Linked DNA regions of Aliidongia dinghuensis. The protein of the gene in region 1 interacts with the protein of each later gene in a pairwise test. Links are inferred from orthologs where the notes say so. Each region holds a gene or a part of one and is shown in the gene's direction. Other genes may lie near its edges.

Region 1 (7,509 bases):
GGCACAGCGACCGCGATGCCTATGGCGCGGCCCAGGTCATCCGCGGCGTGGCGCCCAACACGCTCTACGACGTGCGGGTGGCGCCGGCGAACGGCCAGGGCGCCGGCGTCTGGTCGGCCTTCGTCAGCGCCACGACCGGCCCACGCACGCCGCTCTGGTCGGACCTGGTGGTGACGAGCGACAACGGCAACACGGTCGATACCGCCCGGGTGCAGATGCTGTTCTTCACCGTGATCGGCGCGTTGTTCGTGGCGCTCAAGGTCATCACGAACAACCAGATCCCGGAGATTCCCGCCGGCTTCCTCCTGCTGATGGGCATCAGCAACGGCGTCTATCTGGCGGCGAAGTTCGTGCCGGGATAAGTCTCAGGCGATCGAGATCCTGGGCGCAGGGCGCGGCGCCGTGCCGGAGAGCTTCTCCCAGACGCGGGCGGCGATCTGCATATAGGCCTGGGCAAGCGGCGAGGACGGGTCTTCGACCACGATCGGCGTGCCGGCGTCCGACGTCTCGCGGATGCGGATGTCGAGCGGGATCTCGCCCAGGAACTCGGCACCCAGCTTCTCCGCCTCCTGGCGCGCGCCGCCGTGGCTGAAGATGTCGGTGCGATGGCCACAGTTCGGGCAGCAGAAATAGCTCATGTTCTCGATGAAGCCGAGGACAGGCACCTCGACCTTGTGGAACATGTTCAAGCCCTTGCGCGCGTCAAGCAGGGCGATGTCCTGCGGCGTCGACACGATGATGGCGCCGGCGAGCGGCACCTGCTGCGCCATGGTCAGCTGCGCGTCACCGGTGCCGGGCGGCATGTCGACCAGCAGGATGTCGAGTTCGCCCCAGGCGACGTCGCGCAGCATCTGCTGGAGCGCGCCCATGACCATCGGCCCGCGCCAGATCGTCGCGGTGTCCTCGGGCACGAGGAAGCCGATCGACATGGTGACGATGCCGTGCTTCTGCATCGGCTCCAGGATCTTGCCGTCGGGCGAGCGCGGCCGGCCCGAGATGCCGAGCATGCGCGGCTGCGAGGGGCCATAGACGTCGGCATCGAGCAGCCCGACCTTGAGGCCCTGGGCTGCGAGTGCCACCGCGAGGTTGGTCGTGGTCGTCGACTTGCCGACACCGCCCTTGCCGGACGCGACCGCGACGATGGCGCGGGCACCCGGCACCAGCGCCGGGCGAGGCGCCGCATGGGCGGGGGCATGGTCGTGGCCGTGACCGGACGAGCGGATGACCGGCGGGCGCGTGCCGGTCAGCACTGCGCTCACCGACAGGACGCCCGGGATCGCCTCGACGGCGCGCTCGGCCGCCTTGCGCACGGCTTCGAATTGAGATGCACGCGCCGGCTCGATCTCGATCGAAAACACGACATTGCCATCGCGGATGGCGATGCCGGAGACCATGCCGAGGCTGACGAGATCGCGGCCGCGCGCCGGGTCCATCACCCCCTTGAGCGCCGTCAAAACCTGCTGTTCGCCGAAACTCGCCATCGAAACAACCTTTCCCATCGTCACTTACTGGACACGCCCGCGTCGTCACCCTGATATAAGGGCCGGATCGCCGACCGCACAATCGGGTGCTGTCTTCTTAAGTGCCCCTTGGGGCCGGGTTTATCGAGGTTCTTTCGGACATGCCGTGGAACGGGCAGGGGGGCGGCGGTGGCGGCCCCTGGGGCGGTAACGGGGGACCGGGTCCCTGGGGCAAGGCACCTTCGGGCGGCGGCAAGGGCAAAGGACCGCAGCCGCCCAATCTCGACGAGCTCTTGCGGCGCGGGCAGGATCGGCTGCGCGGCCTCGTGCCCGGTACCGACAACGGCGGCGGCCGGCTGGCGGCCATCGTGGCCGCGGTCCTGGTCGGCCTGTGGCTGATCACCGGCTTCTACCGCGTCAACCCGGACGAAGAGGGCGTCGTCCTTCGCTTCGGCGCCTATGCCGATACGACCGGTCCTGGCCTGCATTACCATCTGCCGGCGCCGATCGAATCGGTCGAGAAGCCGAAGGTGACGCGCGTCAACCGGACCGAGGTCGGCGTCTCGACCGAGCCGCTCGGCCGCGGCGTCGGCCGGCAGGCGCTGCCGGAAGAATCGCTGATGCTGACCGGCGACGAGAACATCGTCGACATCAATTTCTCGGTCTTCTGGGTCATCAAGGACGCGAAGGCGTACCTGTTCAACGTGCGCAACCCGGAGGCGACCGTGAAGTCGGCCGCAGAGGCCGCGATCCGCGAGGTCGTCGGCCATACGCCGATCGCGAGCGTGCTCGCCGAGGGCCGCCGCCAGGTCGAGACCGATACCGAGGCGCTGCTGCAGAACATCCTCGACGGCTACGCCGCCGGCCTGCAGGTGACGCAGGTGCAGCTGCAGAAGGTCGATCCGCCGCAGCCGGTCATCGAGGCTTACCGCGACGTGCAGAAGGCGCGCGCCGACCAGGAGCGGCTCAAGAACGAGGCCGAGGCCTATCAGAACAGCATCGTGCCGCTGGCGCGCGGCGATGCCGAGCAGAAGATCCAGAACGCCCAGGCCTATAAGCAGGAGGTCGTGGCGCGCGCCCAGGGCGATGCGCAGCGCTTCCTGTCGGTGCTGTCGGCCTACCAGGTGAGCAAGGAAGTGACCGCCGAACGGCTCTATCTCGAGACGATGGAAGACGTGCTGAAGAACGCGCACAAGGTGGTGATCGACCGGCAGGCCCAGGGCATCGTGCCCTATCTGCCGCTGCCGGGGCTCACCGACAAGCAGCCAACCCCGCTCCCTGCGCCCCCGGGCCAGCCGTCCGCTTCCCAATCCAAGGCAGGCAAGCCATGAACCGCGCCCTTTTCGTCGGCGGGATCGTCGCGGCCGCGGTCTTGCTTCTCCTCGCTTTCAATGCCCTCTTCATCGTCGACCAGACGTCGCAGGCGCTCGTCATCCAGTTCGGCCGGCCGGTGCGCGAGATCCGGCAGCCGGGCCTCTACGCCAAGGTGCCGCTGCTGCAGAACGTCGTGTTCTATGATCGACGGCTGCTGGACTATGAGCCGCCGGCCGAGGAGGTGATTGCGGCCGACCAGAAGCGGCTCGTGGTCGACAGCTACGCGCGCTACCGCATCATCAACCCGCTGCAGTTCTACCAGTCGGTCGGTAGCGAGTCGGTCATGCAATTGCGCCTGGGCGCCACCATCTCCGGCACGCTCCGCCGGGTGCTGGGCAACGTGCTGCTGAACGCGTTGCTCTCGCCGGAGCGGTCCCAGATCATGGCCAACATCCGTGACCAGGTCGCGGACCAGGCAAGGTCCTTCGGCATCGAGGTCGTCGACGTACGCATCCGCCGCGCTGACCTGCCGCAGGAAAACAGCCAGGCGATCTATGCCCGGATGCAGTCGGAGCGGCAGCGCGAGGCGAACGAATATCGCGCCCAGGGCGCCGAGCAGGCCCAGGGCATCCGCGCGCGCGCCGAGCGCGACCGGACCGTCATCCTGGCCGAGGCCGACAAGCAGTCGCAGATCCTGCGCGGCCAGGGCGATGCCGAGAGCATCAAGATCTATGCCGACGCGTTCGGCAAGGACCCGGAGTTCTTCACCTTCTACCGCAGCCTCGAGGCCTATCGCACCGCGATCGGCCCCGACACGACCATGGTGCTCTCGCCGACCAGCGAGTTCTTCCAGTATTTCGGTCAGCACAAGGCGGCAAAGCCTTGATGGGTGGGTTGGCCTAATGGGCGGGCTCGGCGGACTGAGCGAGGGGCTGCGCGATCTCTGGACCGCGCTCGCCCTGGTGCTGGTGATCGAGGGCGCGCTCTATGCCCTGTTCCCGCAGCCGATGAAGCGCGCGTTGCTCTCGGTCGTGAGCCAACCGGAAGGCCTGCTCCGGGTCGCGGGGCTGGTCGCGGCCTGCCTGGGCGTCGCCTGGGTCTGGTTCCTGCGGCATCATTGAACCCAGGCCCCTCGGGAACGAACTGGCTCCCGTCCGCTGTTGGCTCTAGAGTCGCAAGTATTATGTCTGTTGTGTTGGTGGTCGCAGGAGTGATCCGGTGAGTGGACTTTTCCCCCGTTCAGAGCGCGCCGCGGGTCGTCGGCGTGGCCGGACGGTCGCGCGGGTCGCGGTGCTTGGGTTGGTTTTGACGTTCGGTATGGTCGGGACCTTCGGTTTTGGGACGTTCGGGATGGCGAGCGCCAAGGCCGATGATCGATCGCCGACCTTGGCAGCGCCGCTCGTCATCCCGGGGCTCGGGCCGCTCGCCAACCGGCTGCTGCCGGCCGTGGTCAACGTGTCGACCAGCCAGACCATCAAGCCCGACGCCAAGCGGCGGCCGGACGATGACCAGCCGCAGGTGCCGCCGGGCTCGCCGTTCGAGGAATTCTTCAAGGACTTCATGGACCGCCAGGGCGGCGGTAGCGGCGATGGCGAGGCCAAGCCGCAGAAGGCGCAGTCGCTGGGCTCGGGCTTCGTGATCGATCCAGCGGGATATGTCGTGACCAACAACCACGTCATCGACGGGGCCGACGAGATCACGGTCATCCTGCAGGACAACACGAACCTCAAGGCCGAGCTGGTCGGCCGGGATGCGACGACCGACCTCGCGCTCCTCAGGGTCAAGCCCGATCATCCGCTGCCGGCCGTGCCCTGGGGCGATAGCGACACGGCCAAGGTCGGCGACTGGGTGATGGCGATCGGCAACCCGTTCGGGCTCGGCGGCACGGTCACCTCGGGCATCATCTCGGCCCGTGCCCGCGCGATCAACGACAACGGCCCGTACGACGAGTTCCTGCAGACCGATGCCTCGATCAACCGCGGCAATTCCGGCGGCCCGCTGTTCAACACCTCGGGCGAGGTCATCGGCATCAATTCGGCGATCTTCTCGCCGTCAGGCGGCTCGATCGGCATCGGCTTCGCCATCCCGTCCGATCTCGCCAAGAACGTGATCGCGCAGCTCAAGGCAACCGGCAAGGCGCGGCGCGGCTGGATCGGCGCGCGCATCCAGACGGTGAATGACGATGTCGCAACCGCCCTCGGCCTCGACTCGACCAAGGGTGCGCTCGTCGGCGGCTTCATCGACAAGAGTCCGGCCAAGGAGGCGGGTATCCAGCCGGGCGACGTGCTGCTGCAGTTCGATGGCCGCGACGTCACCAACTCGCGCCGGCTCTCGCGTCTCGTCGCCGACGCCCCGGTCGACAAGGCGGTGCCGGTGAAGCTGTGGCGCAAGGGCGAGATCAAGACCATCACGGTCAAGGTCGGGCAGGCCGAGGAGGCGGCCGAGCAGACCGCCTCGCTCGGCGAGGGCGGCAGCGGCATCAGCCCGTCGACGCCGCTCGTCAAGGCGCTGGGCCTGTCGATCACCGAGGCGACGCCGGACCTCAAGGACAAGTTCAAGCTCGACGATTCGGCCAATGTCGTGGTCGTCGACGTGGCGAAGGGCAGCCCGGCGGCCGACAAGGACCTGCACGCCGGCGACGTGATCCTCGAGGTTGCCCAGGAAGAGGTGAAGAGCGCGCAGGACGTCGTGCACAAGATCGACGAGGCGAAGAAAGCCGGCCGCAAGTCGATCCTGCTGCTGGTCGACCACGGCGGCGACCTGCGCTTCGTGGCGCTGCGCATCGATCAGGGCTGACCCGCGTCGGTTCGGCCCGAGGGCTCAACAGTCCTCAGTGGTCGTAGAGCACCCGGAGGACGATCGACCAGGGATAGCGCGGGTCGATGGCCGGGCCGCCGGGCGCTGCGAGCATTCCCGCCGCCGTGACGGGCACGTGGGTGAGCGCCACCTCGTCCGCGACATTGCCGCCCACGACCGAGAGCATGCCGGGTGCTGCGTCTACGACGATGGCGCAATGGCCGGCGAACGGCCCGTCCGGCAAGGTCTCGAGGCGGATGTCGCCGGCCATTGCGCTATTGTCGTGGCCGCGGCCGAAGCAGATGAGATCGCCCGGCTCAGGGGCGACGCGATCGGCCGCCTCCGCCCGGAGCGCCACGTCGGGGCGGCGTCCGAGCGACGCCGCGCGCGCCGCGTCGATATAGATCCAGTGGGACGCGGCATAGGGGAAGCGGGGCCCGGCACCCGCGATGCGCATGACATAGGAGATGAAGGCGGCGGACCAGGCGTATTCGCCGTCCTCGCTCGCCGGGAACACGCGGCCGGTACCGTCGTGCTTGCCGGTCCAGCGGCCGTCCGGGTCGTTCGCGTCGAGGCCCAGCCACCAATATTCGCCGACGCGCTGCCAGAGGCCGGGCAGGCGCTCGGGCTTCGCTTCGGGATCGACCGGCGGGCGTTCGTCCGGTGCGGCATCGACGACGGGGCTGCCGAACAGGCGCCATTCCCGGAGCGCGATTGCGACGGCGGCGGTCCGGTTGAACGGTTCATAAGGCCGGCGCGCGAAGTCCGGGACATGGGCATCGCGCGGCGGGGGTGCCACGCAGCCGGCGAGAAATGCCACCAGCGCCGGCAGAACGGTGAGGCGAAGCGGCCTTAAGCGGGGGCGGTCGAGGGGGCGCGGCATGGCGCCCCAACCCTAACCATATCGAAGCGTCTTAGCGCGATCTCAATGATGAACGTGCGGCGCTGCGCCGCCACGCGGCACGACGCGGACGCCGTTCTTGAGCTCGATCAGGGCGCGCTGCAGCAGCTTCATTTCAGCGCGGTCTTCACGATCGGTGATGTCCAGGTAGCTGAGCTTGTTCTCGACCAGATCGACCAGGGTCTCGATGGTGCGCGGGGAGAAGGACATGACGACCTCGCAACGGGATGGGGTTGGGCGAAGGCTCGTGAAACACTCGCGATTCAGTAGAGCAAGCGACATGCCATCGGTCCCGGCAGGCGGCCGATCCGCTGTAACCTATTGGATTCCCTGACTGGTAGTGCGGACGATCGAGTGCCTCGCCAAGGTTGCATCACCTGCGGCGATGACGAGGCTCGCCCGTGCTCGGCACGCCGCTTTGCATTTTGCCAGGCAAGTTGCCGAAGGCTGATACGCCCCGGAGGGCCTATTCCCACCAGCCGCGGCGCAGCCCTTCGATCCGGGCGCGTTCCGCCGCCCGTTTCGCCAGGCAGTTTTCGATCAGCTGGGCGGCCTCCGACGGGCGGAACGGCTTCGGCAAGCGGTGACCGTAGACCATGGGACCGGCCACGGCCTCGGCCTGCTGGAAGTAGCCGGAGGTCAGGATCAGGATGGTTTCCGGCCGGAAGCGATAGAGCCAGACGGCGAGATCGGTGCCGTCAGCGCCGCCCGGCATGCGCACGTCGGAAATGACGATGTCGATCCAGCCGCGGTCGCGCAGGACCTTCTGCGCCGTCTCGACACTATCGGCCTCGAGCACGGCATAGCCATGCTCGCCAAGACCCCTCGCCAACATGCTGCGCAGGTCTGGTTCATCGTCGACCACCAGGACGGTCGCCTGCCGTCCGCTTTCGTCCGCGGTTCTTCGCGTCGCCTCGCTCATATCCCTTGCCCCATGCGCCGCGTGTGCGGGCGCTTTCCCGCTTGTGTCGGCTTGGCCGCGCGGCTCCGTTTCGAAAACAAACGGCTGGGCCGCGATTTGGTTGCCAGACGCACAGC
Region 2 (4,528 bases), on another replicon or contig:
CCTGCAAGAGACGGGCGGAAACATTTCCTGGGATCACCGCTTCGTGATCGAACGCCGACCGGGTGGTGACTGGCACGGTATTCGCGTCGGTGCCCTGGGTAGCGATGCGGCAGCACGTATGCGCGGGATTGTCGAAGCGCCGGGGACACCCTATCTGCCATCCAGCGTGCGGCCATCCTTGCCCGCTTTCTGGCGGGAAGGTACTCTCATGGGCGTCCCCCATCTCGGTTGGATGCGCGCGGGTGCCGATATCGGCGCCGCAATTCGGTTTCGGCCGACGCGGTCGTTGACAGGCAGCGGTTTTACCGTTGTTTAGCCAACGGCGCGCCTTATGTGATTTCGAAGAGGGGCCGGTTGATCGGCCCGCTTCGAGTGGGTGCCAGCAGGTGGTATGTTACCGTGGCGTGGGTATGGACGTCGACGGACGGAACGAAAGGCCTCGACCGTGAACAATTTCGGGAAGAATCTGGCGCTCTGGATCATTATCGCGCTGCTGCTGGTGGCGCTGTTCAACCTGTTCCAGAGCTCTTCCAGCCGCGGTCCGCAGACCAGCATCGCCTATTCTGAGTTCCTGAACGACGTGAACCGGGGCCAGGTCTCCGACGTCACGATCCAGGGTGCGACGGTCAACGGCCACTACACTGACGGCCGGGCGTTCTCGACCTATACGCCGAACGATCCGCAGCTGGTCAGCCGCCTGACCGACAAGAATGTCCGTATCACGGCGGCGCCGCTCGAGGACAACGTGCCCTCGCTGTTCGGCATCCTCATCAACTGGTTCCCGATGCTGCTCCTGATCGGCGTCTGGATCTTCTTCATGCGCCAGATGCAGGGCGGCGGCGGCCGGGCCATGGGCTTCGGCAAGTCGCGCGCGCGCCTTCTGACCGAGAAGGTCGGCCGCATCACGTTCGACGACGTCGCCGGCGTCGACGAGGCGAAGCAGGACCTGGAAGAGATCGTCGAGTACCTGAAGGACCCGCAGAAGTTCCAACGCCTGGGCGGCAAGATCCCCAAGGGCTGCCTGCTCGTCGGCCCGCCCGGTACCGGTAAGACGCTCTTGGCGCGCGCCATCGCCGGCGAGGCGAACGTGCCGTTCTTCACCATCTCGGGCTCGGACTTCGTCGAAATGTTCGTCGGCGTCGGCGCATCCCGCGTCCGCGACATGTTCGAGCAGGGCAAGAAGAACGCCCCCTGCATCATCTTCATCGATGAGATCGACGCGGTCGGCCGCCATCGCGGCGCCGGCCTCGGCGGCGGCAACGACGAGCGCGAGCAGACGCTGAACCAGCTGCTGGTCGAGATGGACGGGTTCGAGGCGAACGAGGGTGTCATCCTGATCGCCGCCACCAACCGTCCGGATGTGCTCGACCCGGCGCTGCTGCGCCCCGGCCGCTTCGACCGCCAGGTCGTGGTGCCGAACCCGGACGTGCTCGGCCGCGAGAAGATCCTCAAGGTCCATATGCGCAAGGTGCCGCTCGCGGCCGATGTCGAGGCCAAGGTGGTCGCGCGCGGCACGCCCGGCTTCTCCGGCGCCGATCTTGCCAACCTCGTGAACGAGGCGGCGCTGATGGCGGCGCGCAAGGGCAAGCGCTCGGTCTCCATGCTCGAGTTCGAACAGGCCAAGGACAAGGTCATGCTGGGCGCGGAACGCCGCTCCATGGTCATGACCGACAAGGAGAAGGAGCTGACCGCCTATCACGAGGCCGGTCACGCGCTGGTCGCCCTCTACCAGCCGGTCCACCATCCGCTGCACAAGGTCACGATCATCCCGCGCGGCCGGGCGCTGGGCGTCACCTGGTACCTGCCGGAACGCGACCAGCTCTCGCAGTCGCTGAAGGAGCTCGAAGGCCGCATAGCCTCCACCTTCGGCGGACGCGTCGCCGAGGAGATCATCTTCGGGCCCGAAAACGTGACGACCGGTGCCGCGAGCGACATCCATGTGGCGACCCAGACCGCACGCCGGATGGTCACCGAATGGGGCATGTCCGAGAAGCTCGGCCGCATCCGCTACAGCGAGAACGAGGAGGAAGTGTTCCTCGGCCATTCCGTGACCCAGCGCAAGAATGTCTCGGACGCCACGGCAAAGCTGATCGACGAGGAGATCCGCCGAATCATCGAGACCGGCGAGGAGGAAGCGCGCCGGGTGCTGACCGAGCATATCGACGAGCTGCATGCGCTCGCCCGTGCGCTGCTCGAGTACGAGACCCTGTCCGGCGACGAGTGCCGCAAGATCATTGCGGGCGGCCAGATCGAGCGTGACGCGGCCGAGGCCGACGAGACGCGCCCGACGCCGCGCCGCTCGTCGATCCCGCCGGCCGGCGGCCGCAAGGACAAGCCGGTGGGCGGTCTCGAGCCCGAGCCGCAGCCGAATACCTGACGATGACGGCCGATCCGATCGGCCGTCCCGAACCGCGAGGCCCCGCCGCAAGACGGGGCCTCGATTCGTTCGGGGGCCTTCCGCCTGCCGCCCTCTACCTCTGCCCGGACGGGTTCGTCGCCGGCACGGCCGCCCGAGAGGCGGTCGAGGCCGGCCTTGCCTGGCGCATCGCCCGCGGCTGGGCAGCTGCGACGCTCGTCCGGGTTTCCGCCCGCCGACGGGGCGGCGGCGTCAACACGCTGATCGTTTCGGTCCAGGAATTATCGGCTTGGCTTGCCGAGAACGACGGTCCGGCAGCGACCCGGCTGCGACTGCTGGCCGATCGGTTGCGGGCGCCGCGCCCGGCCTGGGCCGGCCTCGCGCTCGAGCGGCCGCATGTCATGGGCATCGTCAATGTGACGCCCGACAGTTTCTCCGACGGCGGCGAGCATGCCGGCACCGCGGCGGCGATCGCCCATGGGCTGGCGCTCAGGGCCGCAGGTGCTGCGATCCTCGATGTCGGCGGCGAATCGACCCGGCCCGGTGCGGCCGACGTCCCGGCCGAAGCTGAGATCGAACGGGTCGTGCCGGTCATCCGCGGCCTCGTGGCCGAGGGCGCGCTCGTCTCCGTCGACACGCGGCGAGCGCCGGTCATGGCGGCAGCGCTCAAGGCGGGCGCCGTCATCCTGAACGACATCGAGGCGCTGCAGCAGCCCGGAACCTTGGCGCTTGCTGCCGATGCGGGGGCCCCCGTGGCACTCATGCACATGCAGGGCGAGCCTCGCACGATGCAGTCCGATCCGCACTACGACGTGGCGGCCCTCGACGTGTTCGACTGGCTCGAAGCGCGGGTTGAGGCGACGATCGCCGCAGGGCTGCCGCGCGACCGCATCCTGGTCGATCCGGGCATCGGCTTCGGCAAGTCGCTCGCCCATAACCTCGAGCTGCTGTCGGCGCTCGGGCTCGCGCACACGCTCGGTACCGGCATCCTCCTGGGCGTGTCACGCAAGAGCTTCATCGGCAAGATTGACGGTACGACGGATCCGAAGCGTCGGCTGGGCGGTTCGCTTGCCGCCGCGCTGGACGGATGGGCGCGAGGCGCTCAGATTGTGCGCGTGCACGACGTGGCCGAGACAGCACAGGCCCTGGCTGTCGCGAACGCGATTGCCGAGGCGGCGTGCTAGGGGCGCCGAGGCGCGGTATCATAGTCTGAGCGTAAAGGTGGCGGCGCATGCCGGGGGAAGGTTTGGGATGACACGGAAACTTTTCGGCACCGACGGCATTCGGGGCACGGCCAACACGGCGCCCATGACCGCCGACGTCGCGCTCAAGGTCGCGGTCGCCACGGCACGGCATTTCCGGCGCGGCACCCATCGTCATCTGGTTGTGATCGGCAAGGACACGCGGCTCTCCGGCTACATGCTGGAACCCGCTCTGACCGCCGGCTTCATCTCGATGGGCATGGACTGCGTGCTGGTTGGCCCGATCCCGACGCCGGCCATCGCCATGCTGACCCGCTCGCTCAGGGCAGACCTGGGCGTCATGATCTCGGCCTCGCATAACCCTTACGAGGACAACGGCATCAAGCTGTTCGGTCCCGACGGCCACAAGCTGTCGGACGAGATCGAGGCCGCGATCGAGGCGTCCGTCGCGGCCGGGGCGGACCATGACCTGGCGCCGCCGGCCCAGCTTGGCCGGGCTCGGCGGCTCGAGGACGCCGGCGGCCGCTATATCGAGTGGGTCAAGAACACGCTGCCGCGCGGCATGCGGCTCGACGGCATCCGCATCGTCGTCGATTGCGCCCATGGCGCCGCCTACAAGGTGGCGCCGAGCGTGCTCTACGAGCTGGGCGCCGAGGTCATCCCGCTCGGCGTGTCGCCCGACGGCTTCAACATCAACCGCGAATCGGGTGCCATGGCGACGGGTGCCATGCAGAAGGCCGTGATCGAGCACAAGGCCGACATCGGCCTGGCGCTCGACGGTGATGCCGACAGGCTGCTGGTCGCCGACGAGACCGGGGCACTGCTCGACGGCGACCAGTTGATGGGCCTGATCGCGAGCCGCGCCCACCGTGCCGGCACCCTCCGGGGCGGCGGTCTGGTCGCGACCGTCATGTCCAATCTCGGGCTCGAGCGCTATCTGGGCGGGCTCGGCCTGACCCTCGCGCGCACC

What was found. The genes of interacting proteins can lie anywhere in the genome.
Region 2: the proteins of hflK (region 1) and ftsH interact in binary tests that used the Escherichia coli proteins (3 or more experiments, as listed by UniProt). The link is inferred for Aliidongia dinghuensis from one-to-one orthologs.

Annotation. Positions count from the first base shown.
Region 1 is NZ_BMJQ01000028.1:166-7,674, forward strand. Bases 794-3,706 are described here. They hold hflK (FtsH protease activity modulator HflK), read left to right. Parts: upstream 794-1,621; coding sequence 1,622-2,791; downstream 2,792-3,706. Other genes in these bases: apbC (iron-sulfur cluster carrier protein ApbC), read right to left, coding at 794-1,481; hflC (protease modulator HflC), read left to right, coding at 2,788-3,660; IEY58_RS31960 (DUF2065 domain-containing protein), read left to right, coding at 3,677-3,706. Also shown: more of apbC, read right to left, coding at 366-793; more of IEY58_RS31960, read left to right, coding at 3,707-3,895; IEY58_RS31965 (DegQ family serine endoprotease), read left to right, coding at 4,125-5,570; IEY58_RS31970 (DUF2272 domain-containing protein), read right to left, coding at 5,605-6,453; IEY58_RS31975 (hypothetical protein), read right to left, coding at 6,496-6,681; IEY58_RS31980 (response regulator), read right to left, coding at 6,938-7,393.
Region 2 is NZ_BMJQ01000005.1:234,526-239,053, forward strand. What follows is about bases 1-2,911. They hold ftsH (ATP-dependent zinc metalloprotease FtsH), read left to right. Parts: upstream 1-445; coding sequence 446-2,377; downstream 2,378-2,911. Other genes in these bases: tilS (tRNA lysidine(34) synthetase TilS), read left to right, coding at 1-316; folP (dihydropteroate synthase), read left to right, coding at 2,380-2,911. Outside these bases: more of folP, read left to right, coding at 2,912-3,540; glmM (phosphoglucosamine mutase), read left to right, coding at 3,608-4,528. UniProt on the Escherichia coli protein: Acts as a processive, ATP-dependent zinc metallopeptidase for both cytoplasmic and membrane proteins. Plays a role in the quality control of integral membrane proteins.